3 regions of the Desulfosporomusa polytropa genome follow, and region 3 is predicted to be linked to each of the others. Evidence: riboswitches for the same ligand, from Rfam matches in the RefSeq annotation. Region 3 holds a riboswitch; each other region holds the start of a gene.
What was found. Region 3 has a riboswitch for cobalamin ahead of ACZ449_RS08430 (TonB-dependent receptor plug domain-containing protein). Riboswitches for the same ligand answer to the same signal wherever they lie in the genome.
Positions count from the first base shown of each region.

Region 1: it holds a riboswitch for cobalamin, as region 3 does, so the genes downstream of both, ACZ449_RS17185 (nicotinate-nucleotide--dimethylbenzimidazole phosphoribosyltransferase) here and ACZ449_RS08430 (TonB-dependent receptor plug domain-containing protein) in region 3, are expected to answer to the same signal.
Region 2: it holds a riboswitch for cobalamin, as region 3 does, so the genes downstream of both, ACZ449_RS17200 (hypothetical protein) here and ACZ449_RS08430 (TonB-dependent receptor plug domain-containing protein) in region 3, are expected to answer to the same signal.

Region 1 covers NZ_AP042400.1:3,276,971-3,288,011, reverse strand. The annotation lists partial or broken gene ACZ449_RS17195 (IS3 family transposase) at 1-309, opposite strand, end outside; gene ACZ449_RS17190 (iron-containing alcohol dehydrogenase) at 596-1,753, opposite strand; cobalamin riboswitch at 2,012-2,212, shown strand; gene ACZ449_RS17185 (nicotinate-nucleotide--dimethylbenzimidazole phosphoribosyltransferase) at 2,331-3,365, shown strand; gene ACZ449_RS17180 (response regulator transcription factor) at 3,390-5,027, shown strand; gene eutS (ethanolamine utilization microcompartment protein EutS) at 5,328-5,669, shown strand; gene ACZ449_RS17170 (EutP/PduV family microcompartment system protein) at 5,676-6,107, shown strand; gene pduA (propanediol utilization microcompartment protein PduA) at 6,107-6,385, shown strand; gene pduB (propanediol utilization microcompartment protein PduB) at 6,410-7,201, shown strand; gene ACZ449_RS17155 (propanediol/glycerol family dehydratase large subunit) at 7,223-8,893, shown strand; gene ACZ449_RS17150 (propanediol/glycerol family dehydratase medium subunit) at 8,910-9,560, shown strand; gene ACZ449_RS17145 (diol dehydratase small subunit) at 9,581-10,099, shown strand; gene ACZ449_RS17140 (diol dehydratase reactivase subunit alpha) at 10,113-11,041, shown strand, end outside.
Region 2 covers NZ_AP042400.1:3,288,691-3,299,731, forward strand. The annotation lists partial or broken gene ACZ449_RS17195 (IS3 family transposase) at 1-325, shown strand, start outside; gene ACZ449_RS17200 (hypothetical protein) at 983-2,068, opposite strand; cobalamin riboswitch at 2,178-2,376, opposite strand; gene eutJ (ethanolamine utilization protein EutJ) at 2,387-3,202, opposite strand; gene ACZ449_RS17210 (hypothetical protein) at 3,472-3,783, shown strand; gene ACZ449_RS17215 (DedA family protein) at 3,822-4,418, opposite strand; gene ACZ449_RS17220 (nitroreductase family protein) at 4,469-5,101, opposite strand; gene ACZ449_RS17225 (gamma carbonic anhydrase family protein) at 5,123-5,671, opposite strand; gene ACZ449_RS17230 (DASS family sodium-coupled anion symporter) at 5,767-7,170, opposite strand; gene ACZ449_RS17235 (radical SAM protein) at 7,348-8,226, opposite strand; gene ACZ449_RS17240 (hypothetical protein) at 8,262-8,447, opposite strand; gene mobB (molybdopterin-guanine dinucleotide biosynthesis protein B) at 8,542-9,063, opposite strand; gene mobA (molybdenum cofactor guanylyltransferase) at 9,090-9,683, opposite strand; gene ACZ449_RS17255 (cytochrome b/b6 domain-containing protein) at 9,930-10,631, opposite strand; gene ACZ449_RS17260 (iron hydrogenase small subunit) at 10,644-10,955, opposite strand; gene ACZ449_RS17265 ([FeFe] hydrogenase, group A) at 10,968-11,041, opposite strand, start outside.
Region 3 covers NZ_AP042400.1:1,394,306-1,405,346, reverse strand. The annotation lists gene ACZ449_RS08430 (TonB-dependent receptor plug domain-containing protein) at 1-1,704, opposite strand, end outside; cobalamin riboswitch at 1,881-2,060, opposite strand; gene ACZ449_RS08425 (nitrogenase component 1) at 2,170-3,456, opposite strand; gene ACZ449_RS08420 (nitrogenase component 1) at 3,446-4,729, opposite strand; gene ACZ449_RS08415 (ABC transporter substrate-binding protein) at 4,754-5,740, opposite strand; gene cobN (cobaltochelatase subunit CobN) at 5,767-9,486, opposite strand; gene ACZ449_RS08405 (hypothetical protein) at 9,653-9,982, opposite strand; gene ACZ449_RS08400 (MerR family transcriptional regulator) at 10,151-10,987, shown strand; gene ACZ449_RS08395 (flavodoxin family protein) at 11,035-11,041, shown strand, end outside.

The sequences.
Region 1 (11,041 bases), 1.9 Mb from region 3:
CGACTCTCTGCCTGTTAAACGGATACCTTTTGAACTTCGTCCCGCTTCTCTCAGACCTTGCTCACCACGCTGTTTGAAAATGATACGCCATCTTTTGATACAGACAAATGGTTTATCGTCTCCTATTAGTTGAAGATTGAAGCCATTGTCAATAAAAATTTGTCTAGGCTTCTTTCCAGATAAGTATTCTTTGACCGCTCTAATTTTAAAATCGGAATGATACGAGATATAGCGGTCAGTTACTTTCTCTACATTGGGGTTTCTCAGAAGGATGTGTTGATCCGATTCGCTATAGAATATATTACTCACTAAAATTCCGCCTCCGGTAATTAATAATTTCATTATATACATTTATTCGTTCTATGAACATACAAAAACCCCGATACGGACTTTATAATAGTGTCCATTATCGGGGTACCGGTTCACGTAGCGAGTTTACGGATTTTAGGAATATCGCCTGGCTTTTCAGCTTTTGGAGGCTTTGGGCCTAGACCTTTTGTTACTTTTGTGGCAATGACAAAAGTAAAACCCCTCTCTTCGTATTCCATTGATTGAACTTTAAGCCAAAGGAACGCGTTAGCGGTTTTCTTTAAGCCTATAAAATTGATTGGTAGATATCTTCGATATCTTGTTGTGAGCCCTGGCGGGGGTTGGTTTGGCAGCAGACATCCTTAAGCGCATTTTCTGCCAACAAAGGTATGTCTTCCGGTTTAAAGCCTCGTAGTTCCGATAGTCTGGCTGGCAGGCCCAAATCTTTATTAAGCTGCTGCACTTGGGCGACAAATTCGTTGGCGCTTGCCTCTGATGACTGGTTGGTAGTATTGATTCCGGCAGCGCGGGCAAGATCAGCATATTTAGTAATGGCGGCTGGCAGGTTATATTTCATGACAGCAGGTAATAAAATAGCATTGCACAGGCCATGGGGCAGATTGTAAAAGCCGCCCAGTTGGTGAGCGAGAGCATGTACATAGCCAAGACTGGCATTATTAAAGGCAATGCCAGCTAGGTATTCCGCGAAAACCATGGCTTCTCTAGATTTTAAGTCGCTGCCATTGTTATAGGCAGTACATAAGCTACCGGCAATTAACTCAACCGCCTTTACTGCTTTGCAATCAGTTACCGGACTGGCATTTGTCGATACATAAGCTTCGATGGCATGGGTTAAGGCATCCATGCCGGTAGCTGCAGTGAGACCAGGTGGCATGCCCAGCATGAGTTCGGCGTCGCTTACCGCAATGATAGGGGTAACATGCCAATCGTTAATGGTCATTTTTACGTGTCGTTTCTCATCAGTAATAACGCAAAACCGCGTGAGTTCACTGCCTGTTCCGGCTGTCGTATTTATGGCAATAAGCGGTGCAGCTCGTTTTTTGGATTGGTTCAAGCCCTCGTAGTTGGCAATTTCACCGTCATTGGTAGCTAAAAGAGCGATGGCTTTAGCGCAGTCATGAGGGGAGCCGCCGCCAAACGATATCAAGAAATCACAGCCATTATCCCTAAGTAATTTTAAACCATAATTTACTTGGTCGACTGTTGGGTTAGGCGAAACGTCCTTATATATGATATAAAAAATCCCCTCAGTAGTAAGTAAGCTCAGAAGTTTGTCAATCAGTCCAGTATCGACAAGAATTTTGTCGCTGACAATTAGAGCTTTTCTAAACATCATTGGTTTTATATAGGCGACAATTCGTTCCATACAGCCTGTACCTAAGATGCTAATAGGTGTCATAAAATATTCATGGATCTTTTCCATAAGACGATAGCCTCCTTATACATCGGTTCACCAAAGAGTAGCATTGTTTTATAGTTTGTGCAAGGATATAGCGGCGTAATCGAGAAACGTTAGCAAAAAAACAACAAATCATAACAAGGGATAACTATCTCGTTTTACGTAAAAACTATAAAATAGAACTTTTTGGACTAAATATTTCAACATTTTGCGAATCGTGCATAGGCTAACAGGAGAACAGGTTTACCTGTAGAATACGATAAATATAGAAATTAAAATTTAATAAATTTCCACCATACAGGTGCCTCTTAGTAAGTTAAGAGGAGAATAGGGAAGCTCGGAAGGATTGAAAAATCCTTAAACGACGCGGTCGCGCCACTGTAATCGGGGAAGAATACTTTTATTATGCCACCGGCAATCGGGAAGGCGAGGGTATTCTTATGATCCGTAAGCCAGGAGACCTGCCTGTTTTGGCTGTTATTTACCTCCGCGCCAGAGGTAGTACCAGAAGGACAGGATTTATGAAAACCATAACCCTGGCCCTTTTGGGCTAGGGTTTATTTTATTATTGGCGCAAAACATGAAAATTGGAGGCGTAAACGTGAATTATCAGGCAAAAGTAAACAATTTAGTTGATGGTGCAGCAAAACCAGTAAACAGCCTAGGCTTATTAGAGAAAATATTCAAAAAAATGTTATTGGCTTGGGGTACGATGCATCCAGAAATCAAACCCTATCACTTGATTTTTGCTGCTGATAATGGTGTTATTGAAGAAGGAGTGGCGACTTGCCCAGAGGAAATCACCTACCTTCAGGCGCAAAATATGGTAGACGGGCGAGCTACTATTAGTTGTTTTTGTCAAGCCAATAATGTGCCCTATTCTGTCATTGATATCGGAATAAATAATAAAAAGATAGCAGGTATTAACCGCAGAGTTGTTGCTGGTACAAAAAACTTTATGAAAGAGGAAGCCATGACGCTGGCTGAATTTGAACAGGCATGGCGTGTAGGGGAAGAGATGGCTGGCTATGCCATTGATACGCAAGGTGCAAACTTAGTTTCCTTTGGCGAAATGGGAATTGGCAATACCACTACCTCCTCAGCCGTTTTGCATGCCATGACCGGAATCTTACCTGAATTTGTTGTAGGGTATGGCGCTAGTGGACCAGTCAATGAGATTGTTAAAAGAAAATGTGTTGTAGTAGCTAAAGGCGTTGAACGCCATCGGGAAAGCTTCCGTAGTATTGAAGATATTTTGCGTTGTGTTGGGGGCCTGGACATTGTTGCTATATGTGCGGCTATGATTGAGTGTGCAAAACGCAAAACCCCCTTTGTCATCGACGGTTTTATTACTGCCGTCGCCTTTGCCTGTGCTTCTAGGATTAATAAGAAGGTAGAACATTGTGGGTTACCCTCGCATATGTCCAAAGAGCCGGGTATGTCTTATGCGATGCTGTTAGGCAACATATTAGCTGATGATATACCTATCAGGGCCAATATGGGGTTGGGCGAGGGAACTGGCGCGATATTGATGGTTGCCATGCTTAAAACCATGACCTATACTATGTATAATATGGCAAAGCTTTCGGATTTTAATTTAAGTACACCAGAACCGCAGCAAGTGGCAGGTATGTAGTGAATTATATAGGGAGACATATGTATGTATACACTGTTGATTGCCGACGACGAACAATTAGAACGGCAGGCTTTACGGTTTATCATTGAACGTAATTGTCCAGAAGTGCGCATTATCGCTGAAACCGGGGATGGCAGAAGTGCTGTAGCTATTACTGCAGCTGAAAAACCGGACATTGTGCTTATGGACATTCGTATGCCAGAGATTAGCGGGCTGGATGCGGCTCGTGCCATCAGGGCAACGTTGCCTGACACAACCATTATCATGTTGACGGCCTTTGATGAATTTAACTATGCTAAAGAAGCTCTTTCATTGGGTGCAGCAGAGTATTTGTTAAAGCCGCTGCGACCTAAAGACTTATTGCAGACGTTAACGGCTGTTGTAGAAAAAATCCATCGGAGAAAGTGCAAAGAGCAGGAAGAAGTTGAACTCAAAAAAAATCTCGATCAGGCTATGCCGTTTATCAAGAATTCATTTATCCATGACGTGATTTCCGGCAAGGTTACTGATTTAACCAACTTTCGGGATCGGGCTGGTTTCTTGGGGATCAAGGCTGATTCTGGTGTGATTTTGGTAGCTAATATTGATAATTTTAAACAGCTTACCCGCAGGGCATCCGAACTGGAAAAACAGGTGGTTAAGCAGCAGGTATATCAGCATGTTTGCGAAATCGCTGGCAAAGAAATACTGGTGGTACCTTTTGGCGGCGATGAAATCATTATTTTTATCGGCTATGAAGGTGATATCGACCCAGGGCAAGTCGAACAGCAAGTCCGGGAGTTGGCCGGAAAAATCAGGGATGATATAATTCAAGTAGGCATTAGCTTAACAATTGGCATTGGCCGTTATTATAACGACCCGCTGCAAATTCATAAATCATACCTTGAAGCGGTCAGTGCACAGCAACAAAAATTTTATATAGGCGATAATCAAATTATCCATATTGATGATGTGCCGCACCTAAACGTTGCTTCCTTTCGCTATCCCTTTAATTATGAACGCAATCTCCTAGATAAAGTTCGCTGTGGTGAACGGCAGCAAGCTAAGGAAATTTTGCGGCAGCTTTTACAGGAAGTCTTTACAGCCAAAGCCAGTATGGAGACGGTAAAGGCGTGTGTATTGGAACTACTGATTGTATTATCTAGAGCAGCTGTAGAAGGTGGGGCCAATCTCGAAAAATTAACGTTGCTCAATTTTAATTGTATCAATCATTTGATAAGCTGCACAGACAGGGAAGAGGTGCGGTGCTGGATTCTGGATTCACTGGATCAATTCATGGATAATATGCTAGAGAACCGCAGCAGTATGAACGTAAGACTAATAAATAAGGCTTGTGCTTATATAACAGAAAACTTCCATAAAAGTATTTCTTTAGATGAAGTTGCACAAACTGTCCATTTAAGCCCCTACTACTTCAGCCGCATTTTTAAAGCAGAACAGGGCTGTAACTTTGTTGAGTTTCTGACTAAGGTTAGAATTGACAAAGCGAAACTTATGCTGCAGAAGCCGGAAATGACAGTTGTTCGTGTGGCTGCTGAAGCTGGTTACCAAGATGCCAGTTATTTTTGCCGGGTATTTCGTCAGGAAGTGGGGGTTACACCCAATCAATACCGTACAAAGCTTAAGAATAGTAAACTAAGTTCTGAAGTCTTAAAAGGGTAGCAATAAATTTTTAGAATATAACGAAAAAATACTGTCATAATATAAATATCATATAGAACTTGAATACATACAAAAAAGACTGTGAGAAACAGTCTTTTTTTGTTTTCATTCGCAAAAACACCAAGATAGCACAAAGAAATACCATGAGATGAAAATAAGAGCTGCTTCTTGAAGAGTGGTTTATCCGGAATACAGGCAAATATGTCCTGTGGTTACGCAAGTTCGTCTCAAGGTAAACTTGCAAAAAAATCTAATTATTAAGAGGAGTCAAAAAGACAACAGAATTGTGAGGTAGGGGTCATGCTCCAAGAAAAGCCGAGAGTAGTACAGGAATATGTGCCTGGTAAACAGGTAACATTAGCGCATCTTATCGCCAACCCCAAAAAAGAACTGTGCGAAAAACTGGGTATTGTGGATAAGGGGGCCATTGGTATCTTGACAATTACTCCTTGTGAAGCAGCTATTATTGCAGCCGACGCAGCAACCAAAACAGCAGCAGTCCAAATTGGATTTATGGATCGCTTTACTGGTTCTGTAGTTATTACCGGCAATGTCTCGGCTGTTGAGGCAGCTTTAAAGCAAGTCGTCAACTTATTATCTGAGGGTTTGGGTTTTTCGACCGCCAAGCTGACAAGGTCGTAGCAGCATATGATTATGTTGGTCGGACCTGTAGGTGCAGGAAAAACATCATTAATTAATGCCCTTAATAATGACTGTAACAAGGCTGAAAAAACATCAAGCATCTGTTTTACTAACGGAGCCATCGATACACCTGGTGAATATGCGCAAATGCCGCGTTTTTACTCGGCTTTAGCCGTGACAGCTACTGAGGCCACGTTAGTTCTAATGGTTCAGGATGCCACAGATTGTCGTATCACACTCCCACCCGGGTTTACTGCCATGTTTCCGCGACCGGTAGTAGGAGTAGTCACAAAAATAGATGCCCCTGGGGCTGACCAGGAAAAAGCCAAAAACCGTCTTTTACAGGCAGGAATCAAAGAACCTTTTTTTTGTGTTTCTGCGTATACCGGAGCAGGTTTGGCTGAATTGACAGAATATCTCATGCGAAAGGAGGTGTAATTATGAGCGAAGCGTTAGGCATGATTGAAACAAAAGGTTTAGTAGGAGCCGTTGAGGCTGCTGATGCCATGGTAAAATCAGCTAATGTCATTTTAGTAGGTTATGAAAAAATTGGTTCCGGTTTAGTTACTGTGATGGTGCGTGGTGATGTTGGCGCCGTCAAAGCTGCGGTTGATGCAGGTGCTGCTGCTGCCAGAAATGTGGGAGAGGTAGTATCTGTTCATGTAATTCCCCGTCCGCATACTGATGTTGAGAAAATTCTTCCTACAGTTAAATAGCCATAATTTTGGAGGTGTAATTATATGCAAGACCAGTTGATCGAAAAGGTCATGGATGAAATTAAGAAACGTATGGAGACAGAAGCTCAGGCAGCTCCAGCCCAGGAAGCCGTGAAGGCAGCCTGCAACCCCGGTATTACCGAGTTTGTTGGTACTGCCATTGGTGATACGGTAGGTTTGGTTATTGCCAACGTTGATCCTATGTTACATGAAAAAATGAAACTTGATCCTAAGTATCATTCTATCGGTATTCTCGGTGCCCGTACTGGCGCCGGCCCGCATATTATGGCTGCTGATGAAGCAGTAAAAGCCACCAATACCGAAATCGTAACAATTGAGCTTGCCCGTGATACCAAAGGTGGCGCAGGTCATGGTTGCCTGATTATTTTCGGGGCTGAAGAAGTATCTGATGCTCGTCGGGCCATAGAAGTGGCTTTAAAAGAACTTGACCGTACTTTCGGTGATGTATATGGTAACGATGCCGGTCATCTTGAGCTTCAATATACGGCCCGCGCCAGCTATGCGATTAATAAAGCCTTTGGCGCACCTATCGGTAAATCCTTTGGCCTAATTGTAGGTGCACCTGCTGCTATCGGTGTTTTAATGTCTGATGTCGCCGTAAAAACGGCCAGCGTTGAAGTTGTCGGTTATGCCAGCCCTGCTAGTGGCACTTCCTTCTCTAACGAGGTTATTCTTCAAATCACTGGTGACTCCGGTGCTGTACGTCAAGCGGTAATTAGTGCTAGAGAAGTAGGCAAAAAAGTATTAGAAGCTATGGCTGGTCCGGCTCCATCCACGACAAATCCATATATCTAAAAATACAGGGGGGAAATTGAGATGAAGAGATCAAAACGTTTTGAGGTGTTGGAAGCCCGCCCTGTAAATCAGGATGGTTTCGTAGTCGAGTGGCCGGAAGTTGGCCTGATGGCTATGGGCAGCCCCAACGATCCTAAACCCAGTATTAAGATTGAAAACGGTAAAGTAGTTGAAATGGACGGTATTCCTCGCGCCCAGTTCGACTTTATCGATCAATTTATCGCAGATTATGCTATTGACACTGGCATTGCTAATAAAGCAATGGCTATGTCTGATGTTGAAATTGCCAAAATGCTTGTTGATGTCAATGTATCCCGGGATGAACTTATTAAGATTATTCGTGGCTTGACGGCAGCAAAAATTGTTGCTGTACTTAACACCATGAATGTAGTAGAAATGATGATGGCTTTGCAAAAAATGCGGGCCCGGAAGATTCCTTCAAATCAATGCCATGTTACTAACCCGCAAGATAATCCAGCACTCATTGCTGCCGATGCTGCTGAAGCAGCATTACGCGGTTTCGATGAAATGGAAACAACAGTAGCTGTTGTTCGGTATGCACCGTTTAATGCTTTGTCCATATTAGTAGGTTCCCAAGTAGGTCGTGGTGGCGTACTTACTCAATGCGCTCTTGAGGAAGCAACCGAATTGCTCTTAGGCATGAGAGGCATCACTGCTTATGCCGAAACTATCTCGGTATATGGTACTGAAAACGTATTCGTAGATGGTGACGACACTCCTTGGTCCAAAGCCTTCCTGGCCTCGGCATATGCTTCACGCGGTCTTAAAATGCGCTTTACTTCCGGCACTGGTTCTGAAGTACAAATGGGTTATGCTGAAGGCAAATCGATGTTATACCTGGAAGTTCGCTGCATTATGCTGACTCGTGGCGCTGGGGTCCAAGGTCTCCAGAACGGTTCTGTAAGTTGTGTTGGCGTACCTGCCGCTGTTCCTTCCGGTATTCGCGCTATTCTTGGTGAAAACCTAACAGCTGCAATGCTTGACTTGGAAGTTGCTTCAAGTAATGACCAAACCTTTACCCATTCCGATATTCGCCGTACCGCCCGAACTCTGATGCAAATGTTGCCAGGCACTGACTTTATTTGTTCCGGTTACAGCGCAACTCCGAACTATGATAACATGTTTGCCGGTTCCAACTGGGATGTTGATGACTATGATGACTGGAATATTCTCCAACGCGACCTTATGATTGATGGCGGTCTCAAGCCGGTATCTGAAGAAGACGTTATTGCTATCCGTAGTAAAGCGGCTAAAGCTATTCAGGCAGTATTTAATGAGTTTGGTTTCCCGGCTATTACTGATGCCGAAGTGGAAGCTGTTACTTATTGCCATGGCACCAAAGAAATCATTAAACGGAATGTTGTTGAAGACCTGAAGGCTGCCGAAGATATGATGAAACGTGGCATTACTGGTGTAGATGTCGTAAAAGCCCTTGCCAAATCCGGTTTTGCTGATGTTGCTGAAAATGCACTAGGTGTTCTTAAACAACGTATTTCTGGCGACTATCTCCATACCTCAGCAATTCTCGATAAAAATCTTAACGTTATTAGCGCTGTAAATAACAAAAACGACTACGCTGGGCCGGGAACAGGCTATCGCCTCAGCAAAGAACGTTGGGATGAAATTAAAGACATACGCCAGGCAATAAAACCGTCTGATTTTGACGTTTGATTTAGGAGAAAGGTGGATGGAAATGGAAATTAACGAACAATTGATTCGCGAAATAGTAGGGCAGGTTCTTGCCGGCATGGCGCAGCCTGGAGCTCCTAAAACAGCGGCCGCAGCAACCGGACGTCCCATGACCCTCGTGGAAAAAGGGGAAGCTCGTCCAGGTACCCGATCAGACGAAGTTATCATAGCTTTGGCTCCGGCCTTTGGCAAATATCAGAATAAAACTATCGTAAATGTACCCCATAGTGATGTACTCCGCGAAATGATTGCAGGCATTGAAGAAGAAGGCGTGCATGCAAGAGTAATCCGGGTTCTCAGAACCTCTGACGTAGCGTTTGCTGCTCATGACGCTACCAAGCTTAGTGGGTCAGGTATCTCTATTGGTATCCAATCCAGAGGCACTACGGTAATTCATCAAAAAGGTTTGCCGCCGCTGAGCAATCTCGAATTGTTCTCACAATCCCCATTACTCGATCTTGAGGCTTATCGGCAAATCGGTAAAAATGCCGCTCAATACGCGAAGGGTCAATCCCCTACCCCAGTACCAACTAGAAACGACCAAATGGCCCGGCCTAAATACCAGGCTATTGCAGCAGTACTTCATATTAAAGAAACTGAGCACGTAGTTCCCGGCGCTAAACCGGTCGAACTTGATGTGCAGTTTTAACTAGGCGGAGGTGAAAATAAATGTCAGAAAATAAAATGTTAGAAGATATCGTTCGTGAGGTATTAAAATCTATGGCTGGTGCTCCCGCTTCCCAAGCAACTACCTGTCAGGCTCCGGCATCAACTGGCCTTTGTCCTGAACGTGACTATCCGCTAGCTAGCAAGCGTCCCGAACTGTTAAGAACTCCTACAGGCAAAACATTGTCAGATATTACCTTAGATAAGATTATGAGCGGCGAGGTAAAATCCGAGGATGTTCGTATTACCCCGGAAACTCTTAGAATGCAGGCAGAGATTGCTGATGGCGTAGGCAGATACCAGTTTGGCGATAACCTGCGTCGTGCAGCTGAAATTGTTGCTATTCCGGATGATCGTGTTCTGGAAATTTATAATGCAATGCGTCCCTATCGTTCCACTAAACCAGAATTACTAGCTATTGCTGAAGAACTGGAAGTAAAATATAACGCAAAAATTAATGCCGCTTTAGTGAGAGAGTCCGCAGAAGTATACGAGCGCCGGAACCGTCTCAGAGCGGATTAAGGTGGGAATTTTCATGCCTATTATTGCAGGCGTGGATATAGGAAACTCCACAACTGAAGTGTGTTTGGCCCAAATTGAAGCAGGTCAAATAAAAAAATATGTAGCCAGCAGTATTATTAAGACAACAGGCATCAAAGGAACACTGGCTAATGTACCTGGTATTATTATCGCGCTGCAAGAGGCGGTAAGAACTGCTGGACTAAGCTTGAACGAGATAGGTCAAATACGGCTTAACGAAGCGACGCCGGTTATTGGTGATTTGGCTATGGAAACCATCACGGAAACCATTATCACCGAATCCACCATGATCGGGCATAACCCATCTACTCCCGGGGGAATTGGGTTAGGTGTTGGCATGACAATCACCTTTAGTCAGCTTGCCGGGAGTCAACCGGGGGCGAAAGTTATCTGTTTGATTCCGAAAGGCATTGATTTTGAAGATGCTGCGCGTGGCATTAATTCTGCCCTGAAGCGTGGTGTGGCCGTACAAGGTGCGATAGCACGGCAAGATGACGCTGTGCTTATCGCAAATCGGTTGAAGCAGGTAATACCTGTTGTTGATGAAGTTACTTTAATCGAAAAAGTTCCGGTGGGTATGCTGGCTGCTGTTGAGGTGGCTGAGGCTGGGCAGACGATTAAGACTTTATCTAATCCCTATGGAATTGCTACTGTATTTGATCTTACACCAGAAGAAACGAAAATGGTTGTACCCATTGCCAGAGCTTTGATTGGCAATCGCTCAGCCGTTGTTGTCCGTACTCCTGAGGGTGATGTAAAAGCTCGCTCCATTCCAGCTGGTTTCATTACTATCGTAGGGCAAAAGGGCAAAGCCGATATTGATGTCGAAGCAGGTGCAGCCGCTATCATGGAAGCCGTGGAACGAGTGCAGCCGGTTGTTGATGTACAAGGTGAAGCAGGTACTAATGTGAACGGTATGTTGGA
Region 2 (11,041 bases), 1.9 Mb from region 3:
AACTTTGGGCGGAAACATCCACCCTGACGCAATTATACACTCGGATCAGGGATTTCATTATACACATCCTGAATTTCAGTGCAGGGTGAAAGAATTATTGATAAAACAGTCCATGTCTAGGAAGGGCAACTGTTTGGATAACGCATCAATGGAGTCATTCTTTGGACATATGAAGGATGAAATTAATATAAAAGAGTGCCAAAGCTTTACTGAAGTTCAGAATAAGATCGATGAATACATTGAGTATTACAATTGCCAACGTTACCAATGGGGATTAAAAAAGATGACCCCAAATCAATATCGGGATCATCTTATCGCTTCCTAAAACGGATTTCTTCTCACTGTCCTAATTTAGGGTACCAGTTCACGCTCAAACAATACGGATTTTTTAACGGAATACCGCCCGGCTTTTCTCCTGCGGAACGCTTTTTCCGGCAAAGGCCGGGAGGTTACGGGGAGTTGCCGTGAATTGCAAGGCCTAACCCTTGCAATTACTACGATACCGTTAACCCCTTTGCATACTTTGAGTACTTTGCGGTAACAATCCTTAAAATAGGCTTGGTTTTAGGCTATGGAGTTAGGTTTGTTAAACCACAAAGGACACAAAGAGCGCAAAGGGTTTCGAAGGGTAAGCGGTTTTACTTTTGTCATTGCCACAAAAGTAACAAAAGGTCTAGGCCCTAAGCCTCCAAAAGCTGAAAAGCCGGGCAATATTCCTAAAATCCGTAAACTCGCTACGCTCAAACAATACGGATTTTTTAACGGAATACCGCCCGGCTTTTCTCCTGCGGAACGCTTTTTCCGGCAAAGGCCGAGGGGGCTACGGGGAGTTGCCGGGCGTAAACAGTACGGCCGCCTGTGCCGGGTTTTGTACTTGACGCCCCTTGTTTTATAATGCCTCCGCGACTCCCAAAACTTATAAATTCATAAAAAAAGTAATGCCCTACAGCGAGAATGAACTGCAGGGCATTACTTTTTTGCTTTACATGCCAAACATACTAATAAGCGCCTTTACCAGCAAACCTGAAACCATCCCCATAAAGGGGTCAGCTATTGCTGTCACAGTCATAGTTACACCACCAATAATGGTATCAACACTACCCACGCCACTATTTAGTGCCAAGCTGGCATTGATGGGTACAGTTACAATAGCACCTAACACTAAGAGAAAGCCGGCAATGGATTCATTTGGTACATACTTTCCAATCTTGACAAGTAACCCAGCCGCCAAAATAGCAGCCATACTGACCATCATTAAAACTCCTGACGCTAGTGGATGCGGCGCAGCTCCGGTAGCTGAAATGATAGCCTGAACTGGCGCACCGCCAAAAAGTGAGGATACGATATCAGCAATACTGCTGATAATTGTCAGATAATCAAGATTCACTTCCGTCTTGGCTAAGGTCTGCGCCGTAATATTACCAAAAGCGATATTGGCACCAATATTCAGAGCACTTAAGCCTAGCGCCCCGCGAACCACATTTTTCGTAAAGGACAGCTTTCGCATAACAAACCGTTCACGCCCCGGTTCAACCGCCAGCTGCTGATTCCGTTTTAACCAAACACTAACCAGCGACGAAATAGCAACACAACTAACAATAGCATAAATAAGTTTATCAGCTGGATTTGGGGTAATATAATAACTTAAAAGAGCTGCAATTATAGAACTACTACCCACAATAGGATTTCTTACAGTCATTTCCACAGCAACCTTGGCTAAAACTATCCCTATACCGGCCATCATGGCATATGTAATCACCGGACCAATAAAAGCAACGATAACTTTAAACAGTCCTAACAACCCGACAGCAAGCAAAATCACGCCCTCAAGAAAAACCATCGAAATTCGTTCCTGCACAGTACGCCCCATGGTTCCTACCAGCGTTAACGTCTCCGCCTGAAAAGAAATAGGAGCCACAACCCCTAATACCCCACAGCCGATGGCGCCAATAATAAAACCAGCTGCCGTCGGAACAGACGCAAAACCGAAGGTCAAAGCATATAAACCTCCTGGTATGGCGTTGATTACTACTCCCAGAGCTACAATCAAATCCTGCATACTCAACATGTTTACCCCCTATTTTTTTTGCGCCAAACATAAATACTCCTAGCCCAAAAGGGCTAGGAGCTTACTATTCATAATCCTATCCTTCTGGTATTACCCCTGGCGCGGAGGTAAATAACAGCCAATACAGGCAGGTCTCCTGGCTTACGGATCGTAAGAATACCTCACCTTCCCGGATTCTCGGTGGCATATTAAAGGTAATCTTCCCCGATTACAGTGGCGCGACCGCGTCGTTTAAGGATTTTCCAATCCTTCCGAACTTCCCTATTCTCCTCTTAAACGTAAGAGGCACCTGTATGGTGGCGTTATTAAGTTCTATTTTTAACCAAACATAGCAATTCCGAGCGGTGTCACCAGCAACGGATGTGGCGGAACATGCACCTGCCGGCCAAACGCTTTACCAAACTCGGTTTCAAACCCCTGCAAATATGCAGTACCGCCCACTACATAAACAGGATAATCATCAAACTCTTCATATCCGATTAACATATTTTTAACCACAGTTGCCATTTTTTCCACAACCGGCAAAATGACCGGCATAATTTTACGGTGCTGAGTAGAATCGCGCTTCAGCAATTCAGCTTCTTCAAAGGATATCTTATAAGCACCAGCCAAAACTAAAGACACATGTGTACCGCCTGTTGGTTCATCGGCCGTAAAAACCAATTCCCCATTACGTAACACAGCAATACCGGTGGTGCCACCACCAATATCTACCACAATACCATGCGTAATTCCCAACGCCTCCGCTGCTGCCACCGGTTCATCTACCTGGCAAACTGGTTCCAAACCAGCCCCGGCGATAACATGACCACAGGCCATCGCGTTTCTTCCTACTGTTCCCGGGGGAATGGCAGTAGCTCCTTTATCTAAGGTAATTCCCATCCGTGCTTCGATCTCGGCCTTCAACTCTTCAACAATAACCATGGCTCCTCGAAAGTCAACAACCAAACCATCCTTAACCACCGAAGCCCACTGCATACTCCCTGCCACCGGGTTACCGGCCGCATCAGTAACAACCAGCACAACATCGGCTGTTCCCAGATCAACCCCGACCTTGTAAGGGCCTGGCAGATCGGCTACCGTTTTGGTTTCAATCAATTCATGCAATTTATGAATCTTCTCATAAGCTTCCACGCATTAGCCCCCCCCCCTAACCACCTGCATTACTTAGGTTTATAGGTATTTGCTTTCCCTAAAACTCAGGCAAATATCTGTTACCATAACCATAATTTTATTACCTGTATTTTACTATCCCCTTACACGCTTGTATATAGTAGATTCTTGTCTTTTTCTGTTGCTAAAATAATTAACGCTTATTACAACTGGTGTAATAAGATTGCCTTGTCTCTCCCGCTCGTAAAGGCTATAATAAGAATAGATAGTTTTAAAGGCAGGTGTCAGCAATGGAGAATACAGAATTCCTGCGAGCCATCAGCGCTATTATCAAAGAAGAAATTAAACCTATTACCCAACGCCTAGACAACATGGAAAAAGATATTATCACCATCAAGTCAGATATGGCCACTAAAGCCGATATTACCCGATTAGAAAATAAAATTGAGCAATATGGCGAAGTCCAGCAAAAGGACATCTATCACCTGCTCCAATTAACCAGTAAAAAGATTGATACCATTCATGAAGATTTAAAGTCCTTGGCAGAAGTCACCGGCGAACATGAAATCAAAATTCGTTCTCTTGCCCGCCGTCCTGTTTAAAGGCAACCAAGTAATTAGCCCGGCCTCAATGTGCCGGTTTATTTTTTTGCACAAAAAAGCAAATACCAGATTAAAACTACGATAGCCACTACGCCTATAGCTAACATACCAATAGAATTACCTACACCAGCTATCTGTTGCCAATTATACCCCAATCCAATCCCCAGATAGATAAGAGCACCACACCAAACAATTGAACTAAAAAAAGTCCCGAAAATATAGTTCTTACCATTCATCTGAACAAAGCCTGCGGAAATAGGGATAGCGCCGCGGATGACCGGCAGGAGCCTGCCGAAAACGACGGCAGAAATGCCGTATTTGTTAAGCCATTTCTCAATAGTCATCAATTTAGACTCAGCTGGCATAAACAGGGAGATATGTCGCGCTACAATTTTTGTTCTACTAAAAAAGCCAAGTCCATAACTAATAACAGCCCCCAGTAAATCTCCCGTCGCAGCAGCCGCAATGGCAGGAATTATTTCCAATTGTCCGCTAAACACTAAATATCCGGTAAACCCCAAAGTTAATTCTCCTGGCAAGGGCAGACCCATACCAGTAAGCATCATAGCTGCAAAAATAGTAAAGTAGCCATATGTATCTAGCTGATCAAGCACTGCTTGTGCTACTTGTTCCATTGTCGAATTACCTAACCTCCACTGAGTAATAGATACATTGCTAATGTAACCTAGATAAAAGTCAATACGTCCTCCACTGGTTTTCGCGGTGGTGCTGATAATTTATCAGAAGCTGGTACTCCCAGCGGTGTCATGGCAGCCAAATAATAGCCTTCTTTCCTAAAACCAATATATGCTGAAATCTCCTCAGCAGCATGCGTCGGTCCGGTCATCCAGCAAGTTCCATAACCTCGATCGGCAGCAGCTAACAGCAGATTTTCCAGGGCAGCTGCGATATTTTGAATTCCGGGATTGGGTTTAGCATATTTTACGGCCTCTTCGCACGGCATAATGCCATCAGCCAATAGCATATCAGCAATAGTGTCATATGGACCGGCATACACAAGAACTAGCACAGGTGCAGCTTTGAAAACCGTTTGATAGGGTAGGCTCGCTTTTAACCCCTTGATTTTTGCCTCATCACATAAATAGGTGCATAACTCGGCATTCTTTCGCTCAACAATCCGCGCAATCTCGTCAATCTTCTCCTTATTGGTGATAACAACAAAATGCCAATTCTGCTGGTTTTTTCCCGAAGGTGCATAAGTGGCAGCTTTAATTAATTCTTTAATGGTTTGTTCAGGGACTTCTTCCTTGGTAAATCGACGTACACTATGACGCTTGTAAATAAAATCAAGATCCATAACAACTAACCTCCTTAGCTATTAAATTATTTTTTCACCTTTATAGCGTTCACCGCCAGCGTCAGGCATAAATTTATACCGCTCACTCCACAAAGTCTTATATTTTACTGCCTGAGCGTGAATGCTGTCCCATTCCTCTGGTACAAATCTCACCACTTTACCAGGAACGCCAACCACTAGGGAATGAGGAGGAATGATCTGGTTCTCCTTGACTACTGCTCCGGCAGCAACAATGCTGCCTTTACCAATCACCGCACCAGTTAGAATAATAGCCCCCATGCCAATTAAACAATGCTCTTCTATAATACAGCCGTGAATAACGGCATTATGTCCAACAGTAACATAGTCGCCAATTAGTGTTGGATGATCATCGGCTACATGCACAACAGTATTATCTTGTACATTGCTGTAGCAGCCAATTTCAATCTGATTTACATCTCCCCTGGCAACAACATTCACCCACAGACTGCTAAATTCCTTCATTATAACCTTACCTATAACCTTAGCACCATCTGCAATAAAAGTTTTCTCAGCAAGCTTGGGACTAATTCCTTCAAATTCTGCAATCATTACTACATCTCCTTATACGGGAACGATCATAAACATCGTCATTTCTGTATTTTTCAGTTTACTATACAATATTATCCTATCAAAATAACGTACTACTAATACCATAATCCAATTAGCCGCCAATACCCAACGCCGACTGTCAAATACAGCGCGGCATGCAGCAAGGTAATCACTGTACCAACAAGCCACCAAGTCTTTTTATCATTATATCCCTTTTCCATCAAGAATGGCCCTAACGCGTTGCCATAATGAGTCAGTGTACACGAAATAATCATTAAATAGGCTAACACAAAAAAGGCCGGATAGCGGGGTACATCGGTAGCCGCTACAAACGAAAAAATAAGTGGTGAAAAGGCTACCACATAGCCAGTATAGGATACAAAAAAATAGTGTGGCACAATGGCCAGCGCCGCGACTAAGAGCAAAATCGAATAGGCCCCCAGGCCAGCGGTCGGCAACATTAGTTTGATAACACCGGCAAACCAAGTAAAAAATTCCAACTTGGTCAGTGCCACTGAAAAGCCCAAAATAGCACCAAACCAGATGAGAAGTGACCACATTTCTTTGGTTTCAGCCAAGTCCTCCCAATCGAGAACGCCAGTGACCAGCATAAGCGATACACCAATAAAGGCGACCAGCGTACTATCCACTTTGGTTATCGTACCTGTAGACCATAGAATCAATATCGTGAAAAATATTCCAATCGCAGTTAACTCGTTCCTAGTAATACAACCCATGCCTGACAATTCCCGGCTAGCTCTTGCTCGCACCTCGACCATCGAGGCAGACTCCGGCGGGCATAGCTTAGATACAATATAGGGTGTCAACAAAAAACCGATAAACCCTGGCAGCGCAGCCAGGGTCCATAATGGCCAACTAATACTTATGCCTAACACATCCTGAGCTAGCTTAACATTAATCAGATTTGGCCCCATCCCAGTCATGAACAACCCGCCTGAAAGCATACTGGCATTAAATGCCAGCAAAGTAAAATAGGCACCGGTTCGCTGTTTACCTTCCAGACTAGAACTGCTGGCATTAATAACCCCCTCAGCCAGTGGGTACACCAACCCGCCTGTCCGGGCCGGTGAAGACGGCGTACTAGTAGCTAGTATCATATCAATAAAACTTAAAATGTAACCAATCCGCAGTGTTGTTTTGCCGAAACGACAAATTAACCAAAGTCCAACCCGCCGGGTAAGTCCGGACTTTTTCAGGCCGACACCAATCATCATGGCCACTAGTGTCAGCCACAGCATTGCATCAGTATATCCAACTAATATCGCTTGAATGGGTAGAACAAATATACTTGCCAATGTTGTAATAACCAATAGCAACGTCGGTTCAGGACATGGTTGTAAAATAAGTCCTAGTATTAAAGCAACAAAAACACCAAATAAATGCCACGCCGTTACGCTTAAGCCACTGGGGGCCGGATAAGAAAAAAACACTACGGCAACACTCAACAAAACGGCAATTTTGGCAAAGCGTACTTTCACATACTCATCTCCTTACATAAAAAACTTCTTTAATACTACCACTTTCTCTCCCATGTTACAAAACCTTTTTACTATTACTAGTTTACTCCTTGTCAAATAACGAAAACAGGGCCATGCAGCCCTGTATATGTTAGACAATTTGTTTAATTCTAATAACTATTGACCAAAATGGTGCTATTACACCTTTTCGGTATCTCGTGACCGGAGCTGGGAAACGTCTTTATTATCTATAATCTGAGTAAGCGTTCGCATAAGTTGGTCTTTATCTTCAGGCAGCAAGCCTTGCAAATAAATACAGTTAGATGGATGAAGCGATGTAATACCGGAATGATTCAACTCCATATCTTGAATCATTAAACGCATCTCTTCCAATATTTCCATTTTTTCCGGGACTTCAAACTCGCCTTGTTGGCTTTTCTCATAGAGCTCGGTTCCTGGCTGCACTATAATCGTTAGCATTCCTATATAATCTGGCTGTATCTCATTACAGATTTGAGCCGTATTCTTTGCATGTTCCTGAGCTTTAGGCGTTTTTCCAGCCAGTCCTACAATCACAGTAACAAATAAATTGATACCCGCCTCTTTTATTTTTCTCCCTGCTTGCACCATTTCCGTGCGGCTGACTCCTTTTCGTATATCACGAAGAACTTGCTCATCTCCGCTTTCTACTCCCAAGTGAGCCTCAACTAGCCCGTGTTTTTGAAGTTCTTCCAATTCTGCGAGCGATTTATCTAGTATGCTAACTGCGCTCGCGTAAATTCCAACATATGTAAGAGTAGGAAATGTATCATATAGACAATCTAAGATCGTTACCAAGTCTTCTGTTGGCATACTTAGAGCATCACCATCTGCAAGGAAAACTTTTTCGATATCACCATAATATTTTTTTGCAAGCTCAATATCTTGCAATATTTCATGTAGTTCACGAATTCGATATTTTTTATTTTTGTACATATAGCAAAATGTGCATTGATTATGACTACAACCAATCGTACACTGAAGTATGTAATCATCCCCTGCTATATGGGGGCTGTAAATATCTCCTTCATATCTCATAATGAATCTCTTCTCTCCCCACAATCAAGCACCGATTAATTATTTGTTACTTTGCGCACATACATAAACTTAACTTTTGCTTTCTTCGGTTTATTTCTAAACAGCATGCTATATACCATTTTCTTAGCATTTTCCGGACTATTCGTTTCTACTGTATTCATCATTAAAAAAACCTCACCTGCAGTTGGGAAAACCCGATACTTAACTTCATATGTTTCCATAGTACAACACCTCAATCAGATATTTTTAGGACTCAGCTACAAATTGACCTGCTTATAATTTTATATCATGCAAAACCTAGAGACTAGGATGATACTACACAGGTTTAGCGGCTGAAAAATTTTTCATATACTGTAAAACTTCTTTGACAATTCCTTCTACATCATTAATATCGTAGCAAGGAACGCCAATATTCCATTCAACATCACTAGCTATCGCGACCAATTCCTTAGCACTACACAATAACTCCTTATGAACCTCTGAGCGAAAAACTTCAATTTTAGGCTTATCACTACGCTTAAAACCTTCTGTAAGTACTAGATCCACACCAGAAAGCATTGCAATTACTTCATCAAGTTTTTTCTCTTCTTCCACTTTTTCAATGATAGCAACTTTTTCAGTTGAAGATATTGCAACAATATCTGCACCTGCCTGCGCTAGTTTCCAAGTATCCTTACCTGGTTTATCTATCTCAAATTGATGAGCATCATGTTTAATAACGGCAATTTTGATTCCCTCGTCTTTGAGCCTTTTTATTACTTTTTCCAATAAAGTAGTTTTTCCTGATCCTGATGATTTAGCAACAAAAGATATTACAGGCGTAAACTGGTTATTCATTTTATCATTGCGCTCCTTTATTATAGCTAACTAACCGGTTTATGGATCTCGCCAAGACAGGATAAATCTTCTGGTGTATTCAGGTTACAAAATATTTCTTTAAGGTCTCCGATCTGCCCTAAATCGCTTTCCACTATTTTACAGACTCTTACATCGGGGTAAAATCTGTATACTTGGCTAACACCTGCTTGTAAACACTGTTCGATGGGTTTTATGCAATCGCGGGAATAGACTGCGCAAAGTGGTTCCAACCGGTTTCTTATCTCGGGAACTACTACGTCATAGCCTGCTTTTCGCTCCAGCAAATACCTGGCTAACTCTTCTGTAAAAAATGGCATATCACATGAGACAATAAATGAATACTGATGCTTTGCGACCATAAGCCCTGCGTGCATTCCGCCAAGTGGTCCCATACCCGGGTAGCTATCTGGAACCTCCACAATTCCCGGCAAATCATATTTTGCCGTGTGGTTACTGGCAATAATTATTTCATCCACAAAACCTCGCAATTTTCGCACAGTACGCTCGATAAGAGTTTCATTTTTAATTAATAGCAGTGTTTTATCACGCCCCATGCGTGAGCTACGTCCGCCTGCCAAAATTATACCACTTACCGCCATAATAGTCCCCCTAACCCATTGATTGTATTTCCATTATATTTTTGCAGGGGGTGTTTTACAACACACCACCCACCTGCAATTTTTTTACGTTTTGTATATAGATCTGTTCAAAACAGTGAACTACTTCTGTTCCATTTTATCTTAGCGTACGAGTCAAGACTCCCGCCTCTATAGGCGGCGTCAGTTCAGGTGGAGTAGACTCTCCACCTGAACCCCCGATGTTTCAGCTTGGCTGAAACGAGTTCACTAACGTGCATGCTGCTGCCCTGTAACAGGCACAGACGCAGTTACTTTTACTCGTACAATTTCGTTTTCAACCCAAACCGGGTTGTGATGCTCAGCCTCATGAAGTGGCTGAGTTCCGTCACCAAACATGCACAAGAACTCGCCCCAATTGTAAATGCCGAGGAAGATATGGGCAAATACACTCAGCCCCAGGACGATACCAACCACCAAGTGCACCATATCAAACCAGTACATGGCTGCTTTAGGAGCTACTGGCAGGAAGGCGTATAAGGCCCAACCAGTAACAATCAACAGTATACCACCAAACAACATCATAATTCCCATTTGTTTTTGGCCAGAGTTCATTTTACCCATCGGCGGTACCGGAATGGTTTTGCCTAATAGAATTTTCTGCGGATAGCCACCGCAAATCTTCATCCAGGCCATATCCCGCTCATCAAAGGTAAATATTCGACGAGTAAAGGCCACAATTCTGTCCAAAGCAAAGATGGTGTAAAAAATACACGATAACGTAAGAACGCAGGCACCAACAATATGGATTTGCATAATCAAATTTTGCAGATCTTCACCAAATGGTTTTAGCCAAATAAAAAATCCGGTAATGGCTGCTGGTAAAAAACCTATTATTAATCCCCAGTGAAATAGCCGCGAGATAAGAGGGTGCTTGAGTACCCGCGGTCCATGTTCATCATGATCACTCATCAATTATCCCTCCTACCCTAATTTCGTTCTGTCTACATACTTAGTATGAAACAGTTCTTCGGCCAAATTACTGAGTGGATTCTTGGCAAATTTTTCGTACACATCAGTAACTGCCTGATTGTTATGACTCTGACGGATTTTTGATTTTACATCATCGTTATAGATGCCTTGTGCCCGCATCTTGATGTATTTTGTGCGGTCTTGTACCAAATCTGTTGCAACATAGGCCCCAGTCCATAGGATGGCACCGGCTACACCCACGATTCCTATGAATTCACGCCGTGAGACCTTGACGGCCTTTTCTATATAATCATACTGCGCCATTGTGTTCCCTCCTTATGACCAAGGCAGTACAGCCTTGGCTTTATCCAGCCAGGAAGTACCCATTGGATTGATTGGCTGACCACCGC
Region 3 (11,041 bases):
AATATCCCATAACCAGTAGGTAGTTGCCGGAAAGAAATTATCCACAGCATCAGCCGTTTGGGGGCCAAGTCTATCTATTATGCCTTTTCCTACAAGAGAAACATCCCATTTACCGGCAGTGTAATCAGCGCCAATATTCCATGCACCTTTCGGAACATATCCATCCACATTTGCCGCTCTTTGTGCTGTTGCATCTACATTTGTATGCACATACCCAACATAAGCACTCAGTGCCTTGGAAAATTGCTTCCGCAATTGAATATCCCAGCCATCTGACTTTTCGTCTCCAACATTTGTATACTTAGGCGCAACATAGCCGATCCTATCTTTAGAGTCCCGTTTAAAAACATGCGCTGAAGCAACAAAAGTATCATCAATTCTATGGTTAATACCAATTTCAGAAGTATGTCCGGTTTCCGGCTTAATATTAGGATTACCATATTTTACACTATATAAATTGGTTGGGGAAGGCGGAATAAAATACTCGCTATACCCTACATACATATTGGTTTTATTGTTAAATTTATATCCTAAGTTAACACTTGGAGTAGTGTGATTACCAAAGCCGGAGTTATCATCATAACGTACGCCGCCAGTTAATTTCCATTGATTGGTAATATTCCATTGATCTTGCAGATAAAGTGCGCGATTCGTTAATTTTTTGTCATTAAAAGAAATTACTTTGTCTTCAGTGAATTCAAATCCAGTTGTTAAGACATGAATATTTTTAAAGCTTTTTGTAAACTGATCAGAAATTCTTGTTGTTTTAACTTTTGTTGCATATAGGCTACCACTATCTTGCTGATATAAATCATCATACATATTAGTGCTAATTGAAAATTGATTGGTGGTACTGTCGTCAAAGCGAGTATTATAAATCAATTTTCCATTATAATTATCTGTTCTACCAGATTTAAATCGTTTATCCCACAAAGACATAAATTTATAATCAGCTTTATAAGTATCATATGTTAAGGTCAAATCTGATTTATCGCCAAACTCTTTTGTAAGTTTAAAGCTTGTCGTATCGGCATTCAAAGCTGTCGGTGTCGTAACTCCTTTGCCATCTTTAAAGTCGCCCAGCAAATTCTTTTGTGCAAAAACCCGCCAGGACCAGTCATCTTGACGGCCTTCATTCATAAATGAATAAGTTTCGGCACTGTAGCTTCCACCTTCCACCTTTAATTTAGATTTGTTTCCATCTACTTTTTTGGTAATAATATTGATAACCCCGCCTTTGGCGTCAGATCCGTACAAGGTAGAAGCAGAACCTTTCAACACTTCAATTCGTTCAATATTATCTAAGTTGTTAAACATGGTTGCAGAGAACTTTGCACCTGCGGAATTAACTTTTACACCATCAACTAAAACAACAACTTCTTCCGCACCATTAATTCTTAGTCCATTACTGCTATTATACCCAGCCAAACTGTAGTTGCTAATACTAACACCTGGCACTTCTCTCAATGCATCTGATAAATTTGTATAATGCTTTTTTTCTATGTCTTTACTTGTAATAACAGTAATATTGGCATTCGCATCAAATTCTTTTACTGGTGTTTTCGTTGCTGTTACGACCACTTCATCAAAAAAGTATTCTTTTGATTCTTCCGCGTGCACTGTACCACTCCAAACGAAACTTGCAGAAAGTGTAATTGCAGAAACCATTGCCAATGTCGCTTTTTTCTTTGAAATTTTTTTCATCAACATAACTCCCTTATTTTTATTTTCACTCTTTGCATTAATAAATATTAAAAAGCCTTTCTCAACGCTCGAGAAAGGCTTTTTAGTATTACCAATATGTTAAACTTGCCACTGATTCCATGACAAAATAAACATTGTTAATGTCCTAAATTACCATCCCATCGCTCGTAGGATTTTTGGCAAATGAAAAATAGGCAGTTCTCCTGGCTCTGGATCATTGCTCGTCCACGCCTTCCCAAGATATCTCTCAGTGACATTTTGTGGATTTGCTTCCCCATTACAGTGGCGGGACCGCATCGGCACTTCACCGATTTCCCTATTAAGCCCTTTCGGGCACCTATTTTCTCTTAAATATTCAATTAAAACATATAATCATTCAGAATAAAAATTTCACTTTACTTAATAAGATAAACTATATACTGCTCATACAGTCAAGCCTTTTTATAAAATAGACTTTATTCCTGTTTATCTGGAGACTGGGTTTAAATAGACCATTGTCTGAAAGTTTTCTATGATCTCTGCCAACAAATACTTCCAGCCTAAGATTCCGGCATAAGGTCTTTCATATACAGTGACCCCCTGCATTGGTAATAATAAGTTCTTAAAAATAACTTGCTGGTAATGTCCTATTTCAAGTCTGCTCTGGACATTACCAAAAACCAAATCAATACTTTGCTCATCATCAATCTCTAATTTATCAAAATGCAACCATTTTTTTACTCCTTCAATCTTTGGATAACTCTGCTCCGCCGGTCCTTGTATGCGCAAAAAAATTTGTGCTAAGTCGGGAAACTCTTTTTGCAACGCTTTTGCTATTCCATAGGCATGGCCATAAGTAAGTTCCATGTAGACATTTCCAAAAGTTATGTTTTTATTATTTCCCTTCATTTGAAAAATTGCCTCATCAATTTTTTCTTGATTAATTGCAACTTCTGCTTCTAATTGTTGCAAATCAACATTTATCCCCAATTTTGATGCGATTCCCTTCAGCCATGCAAGTGAACATTGCATGCCATAGGGAATTGGCGCAATAAAAAATTCCTGTCCAAGTTGTTCCTGCAATAATTCTGCTAAAGAAACTCCTAATTCCGGATGTAAAACCAGATTAAAGGCTGCTAACGGTATTTTTTTTATTTCCTCTATTGGCACTCCGTCAGCGCCTAAGCAAACTCCTACCTCAATGCCTGCAATGCGGAGCATTCTTTTCACTTCTTCCAAATCACCTTTCCAATTTGGATAACTAGTACACCAGCCAATAATATTAACCAGATTTGTTTGACAATATTCTGTCCTAGTAAGTTTGAATTCTCCTAATAATTTCTTTGCCGCTTCTTGATAGCCTGTCCAAAACTCCCCATGTAACCCCCCAGCATCCATAAAAATTACCGGACAATTCATTTTTGCTCGTTTGCAAATCCCCCCAATATCATCACCAATCAAACTAACCGAACAGCTATTTAAGACTGTAATCACTTCAGGCTGGCATTCATTCTTCACCTCATCAAGCGCATTCAACATTGCATCATCTGCACCATACAAAAGATCAAACTCTTTTACTTCCGAACAAAACATTTGTTTTTCATATTTTTTCTCAACACTGGCCATTTCACGTTCTGCAATCATCGCACACCAGCGAGGCCCATTAATTAAAACTGCACTATTTTCTATACTGAGAAAAAACGCGGCTGCACCTGCTAGCTCACAACGGCTTTGACAAGGAAGCCATTTCTCCATACTTTGCTCAGTACTCATACAGTATTCTCCTTCCTTTATCTGCTACTGTTGCAATTACTTTTTTATATAAATTTTCTACGCCCCAAGTCCCCACTTGTTGCACTGCAAGGCATAATTGATGTGGAATATCAATTAAAGTAGTCGTCGTAAGCGTAAAATCAACTTTGTTTATCCATTCTTTTAAATTATTTTCCTCAAAACAAGGCACATCTGTAAATTCCGCCAAACGTTTTCTATGGTCTTCTTTTTCTTTACTTGTTAAATCGTTATGAAAAACGACTGCTTCTAACTTAACGCCAGCGACAGCTAACGTTTTAATATGCTGCTCGGCATCAAAATACCGCCGAGGATGTCCAATGACAAATATATATTTTTTCTTTACTAATAAATGACCTTTTTCTTCTAGAAAATCAGCTATTTTTCTCTTTTCTTTTTCCCAGGCAGTTTGGGCTGTCTTTTCGCACTGCAACAGTTTCCCTAATGCTAATAGCCACTGCTTTGTGCCTTCGATTCCGCTAGGATAATTATTAGGATAGAACTTTGCATCATAGCGTATCGCCAAACCTTGCGCATAATTTTGCAATTTTTCAAAATGATCTCTCGAAATACCAACAGGAATAATTAATTCCACTTCCGTTATAAGAGAAAACTCTGCTTTCGTCGTTGCATTAGGCGGAAACAATATTTTTTGAAAGCCAAAATAACCCAGCAATCGTTTAACTTCTTGAATATTATGTTCATTTCCCGTTGCTGCATTTTCTCCAATAATCATGGCAATTTTCGCTGGCGTTTTTTCCTGTTTTGGTATGGCAAACCGTTCCAGCAGATATTCTAGCATTCTAATATTGTTATCAATATAATGTTTACTCATAAAGCCAGCTCCAGGAACAACAATCACCGGAATATTGGAAATTTCTTCAATTTCTTTTCCTATGGCAATAACATCATCGCCAATAACCCCGGCCGTACACCCTGGAACAACAATGACATACTCAACATCCGGCATTTTTATAACATCACGTAAACATTGACGCAAAATTTCTTCACCGCCAAAAATGGCTTCTTTATCCGATATTCCCGTTACAAACAAATTGTTTTTTTTAGGTACTAGCATCCCCGGATCTCTCAAAAATTCTCTCCGTTTAATATTCCAGTAACTTCCCAAAGCTAAATGCGAACATGCTTTGGGTGTATGAAAAATGACAACCGCCCCTGGGTTACAGGCAACAGCTAAATACGCACTGCCTAAATTACAGTACACCGGGCTTTTTCGTTCAGACTGTCTAATCATAATAATCGCTTCACTCTCATTTCACTATTCTCCTGATATCGAAATATGACAATCAGCTGGTTGAGAAAAATCATTTCCATATGCAGCAAACGCAATTTCCTGTATTCCATAAACAACATCTTGTGAACAGTTATAAATATAACCTTCTCTCGGCATATAAAGTCTTTTTTCTTTGATTGCAGTTAATGTTTGCAACGCTGGATCATCTAAAAATTCTTTGCGAAAAGCCTCCACATCAAAAGTTCCATGATCATTATATACAGGCAAGATCAGAATATCTGGATTTATTTTTACTAACAATTCCTTACCCACAATCTGTCCATTTTTAATACCTGCTGCTGACACTCCATTTACAACACCTGCATAGTTACACATATCATCAAAAATACAGCCTGTTCCGCCATAAGAAGGCATCAAAGAAATTAAAATAATCGTTTTCCTTTTTTCCGTTGGGATTTTATCAACTTTATTCTTAATTTCTTTTAATTTTTCATCCATTTTAGCAATTAATTGAATTCCCTTGCTTTCTTCACCAATTGCCTTCGCTAACAGCATTGTTGTTTCACGAACATCTTCAACACTCTGCGGTCCTTTACACACAACAACATTCAAGCCAACATCTCGCAAGCCATCAACAATTTCCGCATTTCCCCAGTGAGGGACAATCACTAAGTCTGGTTGAAGGCTAATAATTTGTTCTAAAGATGGATTTTTTATCTTATTTCGTATTTTTTGAGCTTTTTTTACAATGCTAGAGCTTACGGGATCATCCAGAAGTGCATTAATCGCTACTACATTTTCCGTTAGCAGCATACCCAAAATAATTTCATCCGTACTTGCCGAGAGCGTTACAATACGTTTGGGCTTGGCGGGCATCGCTACAACAGTTCCCCTGATATCAACCACCTGGTAAGCAGATTCCCCAACAGAAGTGGTTTTATCATTAGTTATGCCGCACCCTAAAAGCATGAATAAAATCATTAGCATAAAAATAGCAAGAATTTTTTTCATTCAATTCCTCCATGGCACAGTCGTTTTTAAGAATTTGCATCACTATTCTCTTCTAATTCACCTTCTAATGACAGATATAATTTCTGCAATTCCTGTTTTGTCTCTAGTTTTGCATTCCATAATCCCCGTTGTTCTGCTTCCAATAAAACTTCGGTCAGACGTTGCAATGCCCATGGATTCACGTCTTTCATCCATGCTTGAATTTCAGGATCAAATGCATACTTTTCTGCATACTTTTCGTACATCCAATCCTCAAGTACCGCGCTGGTTGCATCCCATTGATAACTGTGTGCCACCAAGTTTGCCAAGTCTTGTGCACCCTTATATCCATGTTCTTTCATGCCTTGAATAAATTTAGGATTGATGGCCTCACCGCGAAACAATCGCTTTACTTCTTCCTGCAAACTACGCATCTGCACCTTTTGGCGATCACTGCTGTCACCGCAATAAGAACGCGGGGCTTTACCACTCAAAGAACGTACTGTGGCAATCATTCCACCATGATAGGCGTTAAAATCGTCTGAGCTTAACATATGACATTCCCGGTTGTCTTCATTTTTGATGGTTATTTCCAAACCAGCCATTCTTTTCTTAAATAACTCCGGCTGATACGCTCCTTTTCCTTTTGCGCCATAAGCATGTCCAGAAAATCGAATATAAACATTTGCCAAATCATCAATTGTTTCCCAATTTTTAGATTCCAGCATATTACCGACTCCTGCACCATATGCACCCGGAGGATCACCAAAAATACGGTAAGCCGCCTGCTCCCATGCTGTTTCTTTATCTACGCCTGTTGCTTCTAATTCTGCTGCATCTGCTAAAACATGTTTGCGGATATAGTTCATATCTAAGCTTTCATCCAAGCCAGCTACCATGTCTACTGCTTTATCCAACCAAGTAATTGCTCCCGGCAAACTATCACGAAACATGCCACTAATCCGGCCTGTTACATCAATTCTCGGACGTTTCAATTCATCAATAGGAATAACTTCCACATCAATCACTCGCATGCTGCCTCGCTGCCAAACCGGTCTTAAACCCATCAGATATAAAAATTCAGCAACACATTGTCCGTGGCTGCGCATATTAGCGCCTGCCCATAATACAATCCCCACACATTCAGGGTAATGCCCCTCTTCGGCAATATAACGGGAGATTACTTCATCACCCATTTTAACCCCAATTTCCCATGCAGCAGGAGTCGGTAAGACCCTGGGATCAATTCCATAAAAATTACGTCCTGTCGGAAGCAAGTCAGCTCCGCCGCTGGTAGGCGCGCCAGCGGCGCTTGGCTCTACATACTCTCCTTGTAAGGCTGCCATTAAATTCGTAATTTCCTGTGTTGTATTCAATAAATTCGGCACAATCTTATTACAAATATATTCTGCTACAATACGTACTTTGTCTAAATGTTCCTGCGATAAATTGCGAACCCAAGATAATTGATCAATTTTATGCACTGACTCTGCCTTAAACTGCTCTTTAGCCAAAATCAAAATAATTTCTTTACTTTTTTCTTGTATTTCATCAATAAAAGCACCATACGTTTTTGTACCATCGTTCATCATTTTACTGCTGTTTTCAAGCAACTCATAATATTCAAATCCATCTATAGCTGCTAAAGTTTGTCTTAACGAAGGAATTTCTCCATTTTCTAAACGTGTCAATGCTAACAAATACTCAATCATCGCCTCATCTTGCGGCGGGCATCCCAAGATATGAAGTCCGGTCCGAATTTGCATGTTCTTAATATCAGTAACATAGGCATGTACTTTTCCGACATATTCGTCAAAGCTTTCTTCCTGATTCTCTGGAATGTCCTCTGCCAAGTTAGCAGCCGCTACTTTCTCTCTGATCAATTCTTGTACTGTTGCGATATTGTCTGGCTGAGTTGTTTTAAAATGACAATATTCATCCACTATCTTTTCTAATTCTTCTAGTTCATCATAGGTTCCCGATTGGCTCATGGGTGGCGTCAAGTAGCTGATTAAGCAAGCGGCGCTGCGCCGTTTTGCCTGAACACCTTCCCCGACAATTGTAATCCAATAAGGATAAATATTCGGCATATCATCAATAGAAATATCTGGATAGCATTTTCTAGACATTCCCGCACCTTTTCCTGGCAGCCATTCTAAAGATCCATGTGTACCTACATGAATCAGAACATCAGCCTGCCATATATCCCGCAGCCAATGATAAAATCCAATATAATGATGTGTTGGTGCACAATCCGGAGAATGCAGCAGTTTAGATGGATCTTCTCCAAAGCCTCTTGGTGGTTGGACGGTAATAAAAACATTTCCTTTTAATGTTCCTGGTATCAATAACTGCCCATCATAGTTGAATACATCACCAGGTGCCTTTCCCCAGTCACGTTCCAGTTGTTCCTTTGTCGTTTCTGCCAGCGGTTTGAAAAAATTCAAATATTGCTCAGTGGTTAACTGTCCTTCGGCTTCTCTAATCTGCTTTTCTGTAATAAACCGGCGATCATTTGTAGCATGGGAGATTAACTCTTCCATAAAACTTTTACTGTCTTGGGGGATATGATCGATAACATAGCCCTGCCTTGCCATTTCCGCCAATAAAAGGCGCACACTTTCCGGCGAATCCAAGCCAGCGGCAGAACCAATATTCGAGTTTACGGCTGGATAATTGTGAAATACAATTCCCACCTTTTTTTCCGCACTGGGTTTCGAGCGTAATCGCGCCCATTTTTCTGCCTTTCGTATCAAAAGCGAAATTCTTTCGGGAATCGGTACATAAGAAATAAGTCCCCGCTCATTTTCTTCTTTTGTTGCAATGGGTATAGAATGAATAATTCCGTCAAATTCTGGCAAACTTACGCTTACAGAAATCTCCATTGGCGTCATACCTACCGTACTTTGCTCCCATTCCTGATAAGAACTCCTCAAAGTATAGGCCTGTAACAGCGGTACATTTAATTCTTGAATAGCCGATAATTCTAATGCTCTTGTTGTTATTAAAGAAAATTTCATACAATTTAGTAATACATCAATAGCAACCTGTCCATCTTCATAAAAATATTTTTCGAAAGCCGCTTGGATACCCGGTGCATTAACGTCCGGATTAGGCTGCCCATTCGTAAACACAATGACTGCATTCATATTTCTTTTTTCTATTTCACGAATAATGGCAGTTTGATAACCTAAATCACCTAAAATCCACTCATCCCGATAAAAAACCAAGCCAATTGTAGATTGCCCCTCTTGATAAAAATCACGTTTGTATTGCTTCAAATCTTGATAGATTGTTTCAGCATCCGGATGATATATACCATTCCAGGGCAACAGATGGGGTTCTTTAAAATCACACTTTTCTCCACAAAATTCACAACTCAGCCATAAAATACAATTATAAAAATTATCAATTCCTCCATAAGTAAAATACTGTCGAATTAAAATTTCTTGTTTCCGCTGAACGTCATACTGCACTAAATCGTCGCCAACATCTTCCACCAAAAAAAGATGACGAATTTTATTTTGCTGCATAAACTTTGAAGCATTTCGCAAAAATCGACAATCCAATCCTGTTCCCATCCAGCGAAAAATAATTATATCTGCAGAAGCTAGTTTTCCTTTCCATTCTTCCCCCCAAGGTGTCGATTCCTGAATCATTTTACTGCTGCATACGGTCTCTAATTTTTGTTTTTCTATCATTTCACTTGCTTGGTTCCATAAATAAAATTGACGCTCAATATTTGTAAAAAACAGGATCTTTCCCACTTTTTCACTCCCATTCCTAAATTTTAGAGTTTGTGTTTCTATACGATATTCTTCAATATTAATAGAAAAAGCCACCCGTTACGGGTGGTTTTTCAAGCCCTATACAAAGAATATACCTGCTTCAAGAACCTAGCCGTACACGTTCTCCGTTAAGCTTGCTATACTATCATTTTGAATGATGACCATGTCCTTCGGTATTTCCAGAGGTAATAGTATGGAATATTTTATGCGCTTCTTCCGGAGTTTTACCGTTTTCTATTGCTTTTTGGGCATGAATTACTGCATAACGATATTTTTTGTGGGCCTCATCTTGCGGAATTTTTTCTGTATTTCTAGGGTCAAAATTCATTACTTTATGAAAAATCTCATGAATCTCTTCCGAAGATTTTCCTGCTTCTTTAGCAAATTGAACATGTTTCATTGCACTTTCATGACGATGCTTCGCATGTGGATCATTGGGAAGTTCATATTCAGGATGTTTTTTTTCAGTAATCATTTTTCCACCTCATTAAAATTTATCTTTTTGTTTATTCTACGCTATATAGTAGTCATACAGTCAATAGCAATCTGCTCTTAAATATAATATAATCTAATCATCTCAGATATTATGCTTGTCAACTTATCCATGTATGCCTAATACATATATATAGGAGAAATATGACATATGGCGAATGAAAAAGAAAACTACATTACTGCGGGAGAACTGGCTTCTCTCTATGGTATTCCCAAGCAAACATTACTTTACTATGACAAAAACGAATTATTGATCCCTGCATTTGTAAATGAACACGGCTATCGCTTTTATTCTGTTTCTCAATATCTCGTACTGGAAATTATTCTCAATATGCGAAAATTAAATATTTCCATTCAAGATATAAAAAATTATCTCCATAATCGCAGTCTTGAAAATTTTGAGCAGATTCTCCAAGAAAAAGAAAGAGAATGCAATAAAATTATCGAAGAAACAATAAAACTTAAAACTAGTTTGCAATCCTCGTTAAAAATGATAGAAAAAATCCGCAAAACCCGCTTAAATCAAATTCAATTAAATTTTCAGCAAGAAAAAATTTTATTTGTCAGTGAATTTTTGACTGAAGACACATCACTAAGAGAGCGAATCAAGATTCTATCCAGACATAATCAAACAGCATTTTCAAAAAATCATTTTAAAGAATTTACTACTGGTTGGATTGTCGGTAAAGATGATTTTTTTGCAGAAAAATTTAATAAAACACTGCAATATTTCACACCGGTTTCTCATCCTTTTTCCAAGAAGTACTGCTTCGTTCGGCCCGAAGGATTGTACTTAACAATCCGCTTTGAAGGAACTTATTATCAAAAAGCAACATCTATATATAAAGAAATTCTGGACTTTATTCAGCGCAATCGTCTAATAATTATCAGTAATGTCTATGTTTTGCCGCTAAAAAACCATTGGATCACTGAGGACACAAAAACATATATCAACCAAATTTCTTTTCAAGTTGAATACGCTTCCTAATACATATATCTTCTCCCTTTTAACTAATACTTTATGACAAGGAGTATATGATGA